One region of the Polaromonas sp. P1_H6 genome, then DNA from elsewhere that is predicted to be linked to it. Evidence: predicted binding sites of a transcription regulator. Region 1 holds the regulator's gene; each other region holds the start of a gene.
What was found. The regulator LexA, encoded in region 1, represses DNA repair genes until DNA is damaged. The targets are predictions, from matches to a motif close to ACTGTATNNNNATACAGT.
Positions count from the first base shown of each region.

Region 2: a site for LexA is predicted at 1,670-1,687, ahead of AC1D1F_RS20330 (DNA topoisomerase IV subunit B). Genes of this name have one in related genera too.
Region 3: a site for LexA is predicted at 1,360-1,377, ahead of AC1D1F_RS12490 (PA0069 family radical SAM protein). Genes of this name have one in related genera too.

Region 1 is NZ_JBFUCN010000005.1:16,516-19,769, forward strand. It holds gene AC1D1F_RS06180 (M14 family zinc carboxypeptidase) at 1-83, opposite strand, end outside; gene AC1D1F_RS06185 (asparaginase) at 156-1,103, opposite strand; gene lexA (transcriptional repressor LexA) at 1,238-1,942, shown strand; gene AC1D1F_RS06195 (hypothetical protein) at 2,075-2,446, shown strand; gene AC1D1F_RS06200 (D-2-hydroxyacid dehydrogenase family protein) at 2,632-3,254, shown strand, end outside.
Region 2 is NZ_JBFUCN010000027.1:30,745-33,998, forward strand. It holds gene AC1D1F_RS20330 (DNA topoisomerase IV subunit B) at 1-1,623, opposite strand, end outside; gene AC1D1F_RS20335 (MFS transporter) at 1,813-3,033, shown strand.
Region 3 is NZ_JBFUCN010000012.1:11,092-14,345, forward strand. It holds gene AC1D1F_RS12485 (calcium-binding protein) at 1-1,102, shown strand, start outside; gene AC1D1F_RS12490 (PA0069 family radical SAM protein) at 1,417-2,505, shown strand; gene AC1D1F_RS12495 (GNAT family N-acetyltransferase) at 2,543-2,974, shown strand; gene AC1D1F_RS12500 (amino acid ABC transporter permease) at 3,102-3,254, opposite strand, start outside.

The DNA.
Region 1 (3,254 bases):
AGCGCCAGCGCTTCGTAAAACCGGATGCAGGCATCCCAGGTCGTGGTCTGGTTCTGGTTGCCGAGTTCGTACGGGGTTTGCATGGAAGGTCGTCCGCGAAAGTTCAAAAGGAATGGGGTGGAACCCGGTGCGCCAGCGCTACCGGGCTCGGGTGATCAGGCCAGCAGTTGCAGGATCAGTTGGACCCTGGCCTTGACCGGGCTCAGGCCTTCTGAATCCGGAATTGCGTCAGCCGGGGTCGGCAGCACCCGTCCGGCGGTACAGCGGCTGGCGCGAATGACCTTGACGCCCGCGGCTTGCGCCTTCAGCAAGGCAGCCTCCAGTTCGTGGTGCAGGCTGCCGTTGCCGGTGCCGGCCACCACCAATCCTTGCACGCCCTGCGCCTGCAAGGCCTGCACGATGGCGCCGCCGGCGCCGGCATGGTTCATGAGGATTTCGACACGGGGCACGGCGGTGCTGGCCAGGCTGGCGATGGTTTGTGCAGCGGCCTGCGCGCGGCCCGCCTGAGCTTGCTGCCAACTGCGCAACTGCCTCAGCCGCCCTTCCTCCACATAGCCGATGGGTCCGGCGTCGCCCGAACTGAAAGGGTCAAGCCGGTAGGTATGCGCCTTCTGGACGTCCGCCGCACCGTGGACGACGCCGGCGCACACCGCGACCACGCCCTGCGCTCCCGCGTGGCGCGCCACGGCCACCGCATCCAGCAAGTTTTGCGGCCCATCAGGAACCAGCGCCGTGGCCGGGCGCATTGCGCAAGTCAGCACCACGGGTTTGGCCGGCGCCAACAGCGCTTGCAGAAAAAAAGCGGTTTCCTCCAGCGTATCGGTGCCGTGGGTGATGACGATGCCCTGGACGTCGGGCTGCGCGAGGTAATGGCTGACGCGCGCGGCCAGCTTGGCCCACACCGCAAAACTCATGTCCTTGCTATCAACCTGCGCCACCTGCTCCGTCAGCACGGTGCCGGCCTGCGCCAGGGCGGGGATGGCGGCCAGCAACTCCTCAACGCCCACCTGGGCGGCGGTGTAACCGATGTTGTCCGACACACTGGCAGCCCGGCCGGCGATCGTGCCGCCGGTGCCCAGAATCACAATATTTTGAGGATGCATGGAAAGTGATCTTGCAATCTTTTAAAAACTGGATGAAAATACAGGTACTGGATATTAAAACAGGTCGACGGCAGGCAAACGGTTTGCAGCCCTCAACTCTGCCTTTAACTCTGAAGAACTATAGGAGTCCCGCCATGAGCATCCTCGCTGATTTCCCGCATTTTCCCTCCGAAGGTCCCAAGCTCACGGCGCGCCAGCAACAAATCCTGGAACTGATCCAGAGCGCCATTGCCCGCACCGGCGCACCCCCAACCCGCGCCGAAATCGCGAATGAACTGGGTTTCAAGTCCGCCAACGCCGCCGAAGAGCACCTGCAGGCGCTGGCCCGCAAAGGCGTCATTGAACTCGTCAGCGGCACCTCACGCGGCATACGCCTGCGCGGCGACACCCTGCGTTCCATCAACGAATCGCGCACCAAACAGTTTTCCCTGCCGTTGCAAAGCCTGGCCCAGCTCGCCCTACCTTTGGTAGGGCGGGTTGCTGCTGGCAGCCCGATTCTCGCGCAGGAACATATCGAGCAAACCTATTATTTTGAAAGCAGCCTGTTCCAGCGCCAGCCCGACTACCTGCTCAAGGTTCGCGGCATGAGCATGCGCGACGTCGGCATCATGGACGGCGACCTGCTGGCCGTCAAACAGGCCAAGGAAGCCAAGAACGGCCAGATCGTCGTGGCCCGTCTCGGCGATGAAGTCACCGTCAAACGCTTTCGCCGCAACAAGAATCTGATCGAGCTTTTGCCCGAAAACCCCGACTTCAACATCATTGTGGTCGAGCCCGGTGAGCCGTTTGAACTCGAAGGCCTGGCCGTCGGTTTGATACGCAACACCATGCTGATGTAAGCCTTCCAATCCGGCCACGCACCAGGTGGCGGGCGTTTGGCTGTATGGCCAACACCCTGGTGCAGCGGCCCTGCCGGCTGTAGCCGGTCCGAAATCCTGCCTGTGTAAACCTCTCTCATACAGGAGTTCATCATGGGAATCGTCAGTTTTTCACATTCACCCCTTCTGTCTCTCCTGCTGGCTCCCGTGCAGGCGCTGGCAGCCTGGTTTGTGCCCGCACAGCACAGCAGGGCCAGCCGTTTTTCCACACCTATGCGTGCCCAGCGCGCGGCCGGCCAGCTGGCATTACCTTTTTCCTCGGGTGTCGCCGTTGCGCCGCGCGAAGCCACCCAAGCCGGCAAGGCAAGGCCCCGCAACCCCACGCCCAGCCGCCTGCGCATCGTGCGCGAATTCGACGCCAATGTCGGCCCGGCTTGCGCCGGCCGCATGGTTATCTCCGGCCGCATGGCCGACGTCTGCGCGGAGCTTGAGCGCATGGCCCAGCGCGAGGCCGCCTTGCAATAGAAAGGCCCTGCCCGCTCTCGCCCGCTCTGAGGGGGCTATTTCCCGGCTGCGTGAAGGTCAATGAGCCCGCCCGGTGCGCCACGGCAGGACTGAAATGCCTCGACAGGTTTCCTTGCGATACAAAATGCAAGCATTCGGGTAGCCCTTCCCGCGAGGAAGAAAAATCTTGCAGGCACAATATCGGCATGAATATTGTGATCCTCGACGACTACCAGGACGCAGTGCGAAAACTGAACTGCGCTGCCAAACTTGAGGCCTACCCCGCCAAGGTCTACACCAACACCGTCAAAGGCATAGGCCAGCTGTCCGTCCGGCTCAAGGATGCCGACGTCATCGTCCTTATCCGGGAACGGACCCAGCTCAACCGGCAGGTCATTGAAAAACTCCCCAAGCTCAAACTGATCGTGCAGACCGGCCGCGTCGGAAGCCACGTCGACGTTGCCGCCTGCACCGAGCGCGGCATCGCGGTGGCAGAAGGCACCGGATCACCCACGGCGCCGGCGGAACTGGCCTGGGCACTGGTCATGGCCGCCATGCGCCGCATTCCCCACTACGTGGCCCACCTCAAGCACGGGGCCTGGCAGCAGGCGGGCCTCAAGTCGGCCTCCATGCCGCCGAATTTCGGCATAGGTTCGGTCCTCAAGGGCAAGACCCTGGGCATCTGGAGCTACGGAAAGATCGGGCAGATCGTGGCCGGCTACGGCCGGGCCTTCGGCATGCGGGTCATCATCTGGGGCCGCGATGCCTCGCGTGAACGGGCCCAGGCCGATGGCTACGAGATCGCCGACAGCAAGGCCGAGTTTTTTGA
Region 2 (3,254 bases), on a different contig from region 1:
CGGCCGCGCGACATACACATTACCCGATTCAATCAATTTGGGGAAATGGCGGAAAAACAGCGTGAGCAGCAGCACCTGGATGTGGGAGCCGTCGACGTCGGCATCGCTCAGGATGCAGACCTTGCCGTAGCGCAGGCCGCTCAGGTCGGGCGTGTCGTTCGGGCCGTGCGGGTCGACGCCGATGGCGACCGCGATGTCGTGGATTTCGGTGTTGGCAAACAGGCGATCGCGCTCGACCTCCCAGGTGTTGAGCACCTTGCCGCGCAGCGGCAGGATGGCCTGGCTTTCCTTGTCGCGGCCCATTTTGGCGCTGCCGCCGGCCGAGTCGCCCTCGACCAGGAAGACTTCGTTGTGGGCCAGGTCGCGGCTTTCGCAGTCGGTCAGCTTGCCGGGCAGCACGGCCACGCCGGAGCCCTTGCGTTTTTCGACCTTCTGGCCGGCCTTCTGACGGGTTTGCGCGGCCTTGATGGCGAGTTCGGCCAGCTTGCGGCCGTAGTCGACGTGCTGGTTGAGCCACAGTTCCAGCGTCGGGCGGACAAAGCTGGACACCAGCCGCACGGCGTCGCGGGAATTGAGGCGCTCCTTGATCTGGCCCTGGAATTGCGGATCCAGCACCTTGGCGCTCAGCACATAGCTGGCGCGGGCAAAAACGTCTTCAGGTAGCAGCTTGACGCCCTTGGGCAATAGCGAATGCAGGTCGATAAAGCTCTTGACGGCGTTGAAGAGGCCGTCGCGCAGGCCGCTTTCATGGGTGCCGCCGGCGCTGGTGGGGATCAGGTTGACGTAGCTCTCACGCACCGGCTGGCCGTCTTCGGTGAAGGCCACGCACCATTGGGCACCCTCACCTTCGGCGAAGCTGTCGTGCTGGGAATCGGCAAAACCTTCACCTTCGAACATCGGGATGACGGGGTCACCGTTCAGCGTCTGCATCAGGTAATCGCGCAGGCCGCCTTTATACGACCAGGTCTGGGTGTCCTTGGTCTTCTCGTTGGTCAGCGTGACGGTGACGCCGGGCATGAGCACGGCCTTGCTTCGCAACAGGTGCGTGAGCTCGGCCATGGGCAGCGCGGCCGACTCGAAGTATTTGGCGTCGGGCCAGGCGCGGACGGTGGTGCCGGTCTTGCGGTCGCCTTCGCCGTTTTTGCGCAGGTGCAGCTTTTCGATGACGTCGCCGCCCGAAAACACCAGGCGGGCCACCATGCCTTCGCGGTAGGACGTGACTTCCAGGCGTTTGGACAGCGCGTTGGTCACGCTGACGCCCACGCCGTGCAGGCCGCCCGAGAAACTGTAGGCACCGCCCTTGCCCTTGTCGAACTTGCCGCCAGCGTGCAGGCGGGTGTAGACGATCTCGATGACCGGCACCTGTTCTTCCGGGTGCAGGCCGAAGGGAATACCGCGGCCGTCGTCGTCGACGCTGACCGAGCCGTCGGTGTGCAGCGTGACCTTGATCTTCTTGCCGTGGCCGGCGAGGGCTTCATCGGCGGAGTTGTCCAGCACTTCCTGGATGACGTGCAGGGGGTTGTCGGTGCGGGTGTACATGCCCGGGCGTTGCTTGACGGGCTCCAGGCCCTTGAGCACGCGGATCGAGCCTTCGGAATATTCGGTGGGTAGTTTGTCGGCCATGGCAGATGAAAGAATTGCCGCAATTGTAGTCCGGGCCGGAAAAGTCACTGTACAAACATACAGTCCACCCGATTCTGGCGCGGGAACGAAAGGCGGGCACGGCAGCGTTTCGCCATTTTCGTTACAGTCGGCGGATAGCTTCCCTGCCGCCCCAGGCCTTTCCTTTTTCGCCGCTTACGGCGACCGTCCATGACCACCGACACCAAAAAACTCTCCATGCTGCAGGTGCTGATCTGCGGCGCCACCATCGTCACGCTGTCCATGGGCATACGCCACGGCTTCGGGCTGTGGCTGCAGCCCATCACCCAGGCCCAGGGCTGGACGCGCGAAACCTTTGCCTTCGCGCTGGCGGTGCAGAACCTGTCCTGGGGCGTGTTCGGCATCTTCGCCGGCATGGCGGCCGACCGCTTCGGCGCTTTCCGCGTGATCGTGGGCGGCGCCCTGCTGTACGGGCTGGGCCTGGTGGGCATGGCGCTGTCGCCCACGGGCTTTCTGTTCACCATGACGGCCGGGGTGCTGATAGGCGCGGCGCAGGCTGGAACCACCTATGCCGTCATCTACGGCGTGATAGGCCGCAACATTTCGGCGGAAAAACGCTCGTGGGCCATGGGGGTGGCTGCGGCGGCGGGCTCCTTCGGCCAGTTCCTGATGGTGCCGGTCGAAGGCCTGCTGATCAGCGGCCTGGGCTGGAAAGAGGCCCTGCTGGTGCTCAGCGGCGCCGTGCTGCTGATCGCGCCGCTGGCGCTGGGCCTGCGCGAAGGCGGGTTTGCCGGCGGCCAGCCCGCCAAACGCGAGCAGACCATCGCTCAGGCGTTGCGCGAAGCTTTCAAGTACCCGAGTTTCCAGCTGCTGATGGCGGGCTACTTCGTCTGCGGCTTCCAGGTGGTGTTCATCGGCGTGCACATGCCCAGCTACCTCAAGGACAAGGGCCTGTCGCCCCAGGTGGCCAGCTATGCGCTGGCGCTGATCGGGCTGTTCAATGTCTTCGGCACCTATATCGCCGGCTCGCTCGGCCAGAAAATCGCCAAACGGAAAATCCTGGCGACGATTTACCTGTCGCGTGCGGTGGTGATCGCCGTGTTCATCGCGGCGCCCCTGAGCCCGCTGAGCGTCTACATCTTCGCCAGCCTGATGGGCCTGCTGTGGCTGTCGACCATCCCGCCGACCAACGCCGTGGTGGCGCAGATCTTCGGCATCCAGCATCTGTCGATGCTGGGCGGCTTCATCTTCTTCAGCCACCAGATCGGCTCCTTCCTGGGCGTCTGGCTGGGCGGCTATCTATATGACCGCACCGGCAGCTACGACATCGTCTGGTACATCGCCATCGCGCTCGGCGTGTTTGCCGCCCTGGTGAACCTGCCGGTGCGCGAGGCGCCGATCACACGCGCCGGCGTGCCGCAAGGGGCCTGAGATGGCCAAAAAAGCCGGCCTGTGGGCGCTCGCGGTCATCGCGTCGCTGGGGGTGTTTGCCCTCTACACACGGCCGGAATTTCTTCTCACACTCGCAAATCAGATCTGGGCCTGCTTTTAGGAGCCGCTCAAAAACCCTCCTGGCGTTGTTGCAGCCGCCTTGCCGTGCTGTAGCACTGTCTGCGGCGTCGCGCCTAGCCAGGACCGCTTCGCTGGGTTTT
Region 3 (3,254 bases), on a different contig from region 1:
TGGCCAGGACTTCATTGAAGATAACGACGCGACCATTGGCAGCCTCGACACCATCCGCTTTGACAGCACCGTGGCCGTTGAAGACATCATCGTCTCGCGGGATCTGAACGGCTTCCTGTCGTTGAGCATCAAGGGTACGGACGATCGGGCGCAAATCATCAACTGGTTCTACGACGATGCCTACAAAATTGAGCGTGTCGAGTTCCATGACGGCACGGTGTGGGACGCTGCAATGATCGACAGCTTGACTACATACTCCGGTACACAAGGCGACGAAGGCGTCTACGACAGCGAAGGCAATGACCTGATGCGAGGCTTCGGCGGCGATGACAACCTCTACGGCGGAGGCGGCGCGGACGTGCTCGAAGGCGGCGAGGGTGACGACAACCTCTACGACTTTGGAGACAACAACCTCTTCAACGGTGGAGCTGGTAACGACGCTCTGCAGAGCTTCGATGGGGGCGACTTCCTGATGGGCGGCGCCGGCAACGACTACCTCATCAATGGAGCAGGAGCGGACGTCATCGCCTTCAACACCGGCGACGGCGAGGACGTAGTGGTGTGGAACGGAACCTTGCAGAGCGAGGACGACACCGTCAGCCTGGGCGGCGCCGGCCTGGACTACGCAGACCTGACCTTGCAAAAGAACGGCAACGACTTGGTGCTGAAGGTCGGTGGCACCGACCAGTTGACTTTCAGCAACTGGTACGAAGGAGCCTCTTACCAGAGCGTGCTGAACCTGCAAGTAGTTGCCGAAGCCATGGCGGACTTCGATGCCAACTCCAGCGACCCGCTGCTCAACAAGAAGGTGCAGACCTTCGACTTCCAGGGCCTGGTCGGTGCGTTTGATGCGGCGCGCAGCGCTACGCCGGGCCTGAGCAGCTGGTCGCTGAGCAACAGCCTGACGCAGTTCCACCTGGCTGGCAGCGACAGCGAAGCGCTGGGCGGGGACCTGGCCTACCAGTACGGCGCCAACGGCACCTTGGCCGGCATCGGGCTGGGCAAGGCACAGGAGGTGCTGACAAACGCGCAGTTTGGCGCGCAGGCGCAAGCGCTGCATTCGACGGCCAGCCTGCAGGAGGGGCTGCTCCGCTTGGGTTGAGTGGGTACGGGGGCGTCAATGCCCCCGGCGGCTTGGCTGGCCTATGCTGGCTGCGCTGAATTGCGTTGAAGCCGAAGCGCACGGGAAGATTTTCCGTTTGCTATCAAATTGGTAGCTTCTAGTCTATATGTATATTTGGCTAGAGGCCGATTTGACACATAAAAATTTTCACTGAAAACCCTTGCAACAGCCTCCCGGCGAGGCGGGCCTTTGGGGTGTTGATTTTGGGTGTTGATCCCGGTGGATTGCGTGTTTATACTGGATGTATATACAGTATCTCACGGGCTCTTCGCCAATACCACCGGCTCCCCCTCATGTCCGACGCCATCATTCCCATCCATGCCATCAAAGGCCGCGGCACGGCCACGCGCATGGCCCACCGGTTTGAAAAAGACGTGCGCAGCGCGTGGGACGACGGCTGGGGCACGCTGGAGGAAGGCGCGGCGGGCGAAGTGCCCCGGATCGAAACCACCGTCACGATGGAGGATGCCCGCAGCGCCATCGTGCGTAATGACTCGCCCGACATTTTTTTCGACTACAGCATCAATCCCTATCGGGGCTGTGAGCATGGCTGCGTGTACTGCTATGCGCGGCCCACGCACAGCTACCTGAATCTTTCGCCCGGGCTGGACTTTGAAACGAAGATCATCGCCAAGCGCAATGTCGCCGAGGTGCTGCGCGCCGACTTGCGCAAGCGCAGCTATGTACCGCAGCTGCTCAATATCGGCTCGGCGACAGATTGTTATCAGCCCGCAGAACGCGAACTGCGCCTGACGCGCGGCGTGATCGAGGTGATGCGCGACGTCAGCCATCCGTTTTCGCTGATCACCAAGTCCAGCGGCGTGGAGCGCGACCTGGACCTGATCGCGCCGCTGGCGGCAGACAAGCTGGCGGCGGTCTACGTGACCATCACCACGCTGGACGGCGAGCTCGCGCGTAAGCTGGAGCCCCGCGCCGCCGCGCCGCACCGGCGGCTGCGCACCATCCGCGCCATGGCCGAGCACGGCGTGCCTGTGGGCGTGAGCGTGGCGCCGCAGATTCCTTTTGTGACCGAGGATATGGAGCAGGTGCTGGAGGCGGCCTGGGAGGCCGGCGCGCGTTCAGCGTTTTACACGGTGATCCGCTTGCCCTGGGAGGTGGCACCCATCTTCAAGGAATGGCTGGAATTGCATTACCCGCAGCGTGCCGCGCGCATCATGGCGCGCATTCACGAGATGCGCGGTGGCAAGGATTACGACAGCGACTTTGCCTCGCGAATGAAGGGCTATGGCCTGTGGTCCGACCTGATCAAGCAGCGCTTTGAAAAATGCTGCAACCGGCTGGGCTTTAACCGCCAGCGAGTCGAGCTGGATTTGAGCCGCTTCAGGCCGCCGGGTGCCGCGGGGCAGGGCAGCCTGTTCTAAACGTATAGTGCAAGCCGTGTTCTACAAGGAGTTCAGTGTGGCATTCGACTGGAAACATTCATCGGACGACATGGACTGGGATGCTTTGTCTCATCTGTACCGGATCGCGCCGCTGGGCGAGAAGAAACCGGCGGACCTCAAAGTCGTGTTCTCCAACAGCCTGTTCAAATGTTTTGTGTATGAGGGTGGCAAACTCATTGGCGCCGGCCGTGCACTGGCCGACGGCATGGACTGCTCTTACATCTGCGATATCGCGGTGCATCCTGATCACCAGGGCGTAGGCCTGGGCAAGGACATTGTGGCCAAGCTGGTCAGCCTGTCCAGGGGGCACAAGAAAATCATCCTGTATGCGGTAGCCGGCAAGGAGCCGTTTTACCGCAAGCTGGGCTTTCGGCGCATGTTGACCGCGATGGCGATTTTTGCGAACCAGGAGCAGGCGATGAAAAACGGTTTGATCGGCGACAACTGAAACGGTGACCGTCCCTGAGCCGTTCATAAAACCCAGCGAAGCGGTCCTGGCTAGGCGCGTCGCCGCAGACAGTGCTACAGCACGGCAAGGCGGCGCAACAACGCCAGGAGGGTTTTTTGAGCGGCTCCTAACGCAAATAACTGCGGTTCAAGCGTATCTCAAGCTTCTTCTGCAGCGTCTCAAACGATGCACTCATGGCCCAATAAATCCCCGCGGCCGCGAGGTAGAGCGGAAAGGGCTGGAAGGTGGTGGCGATCACTTCCTTGGTCGCCAGCATCAA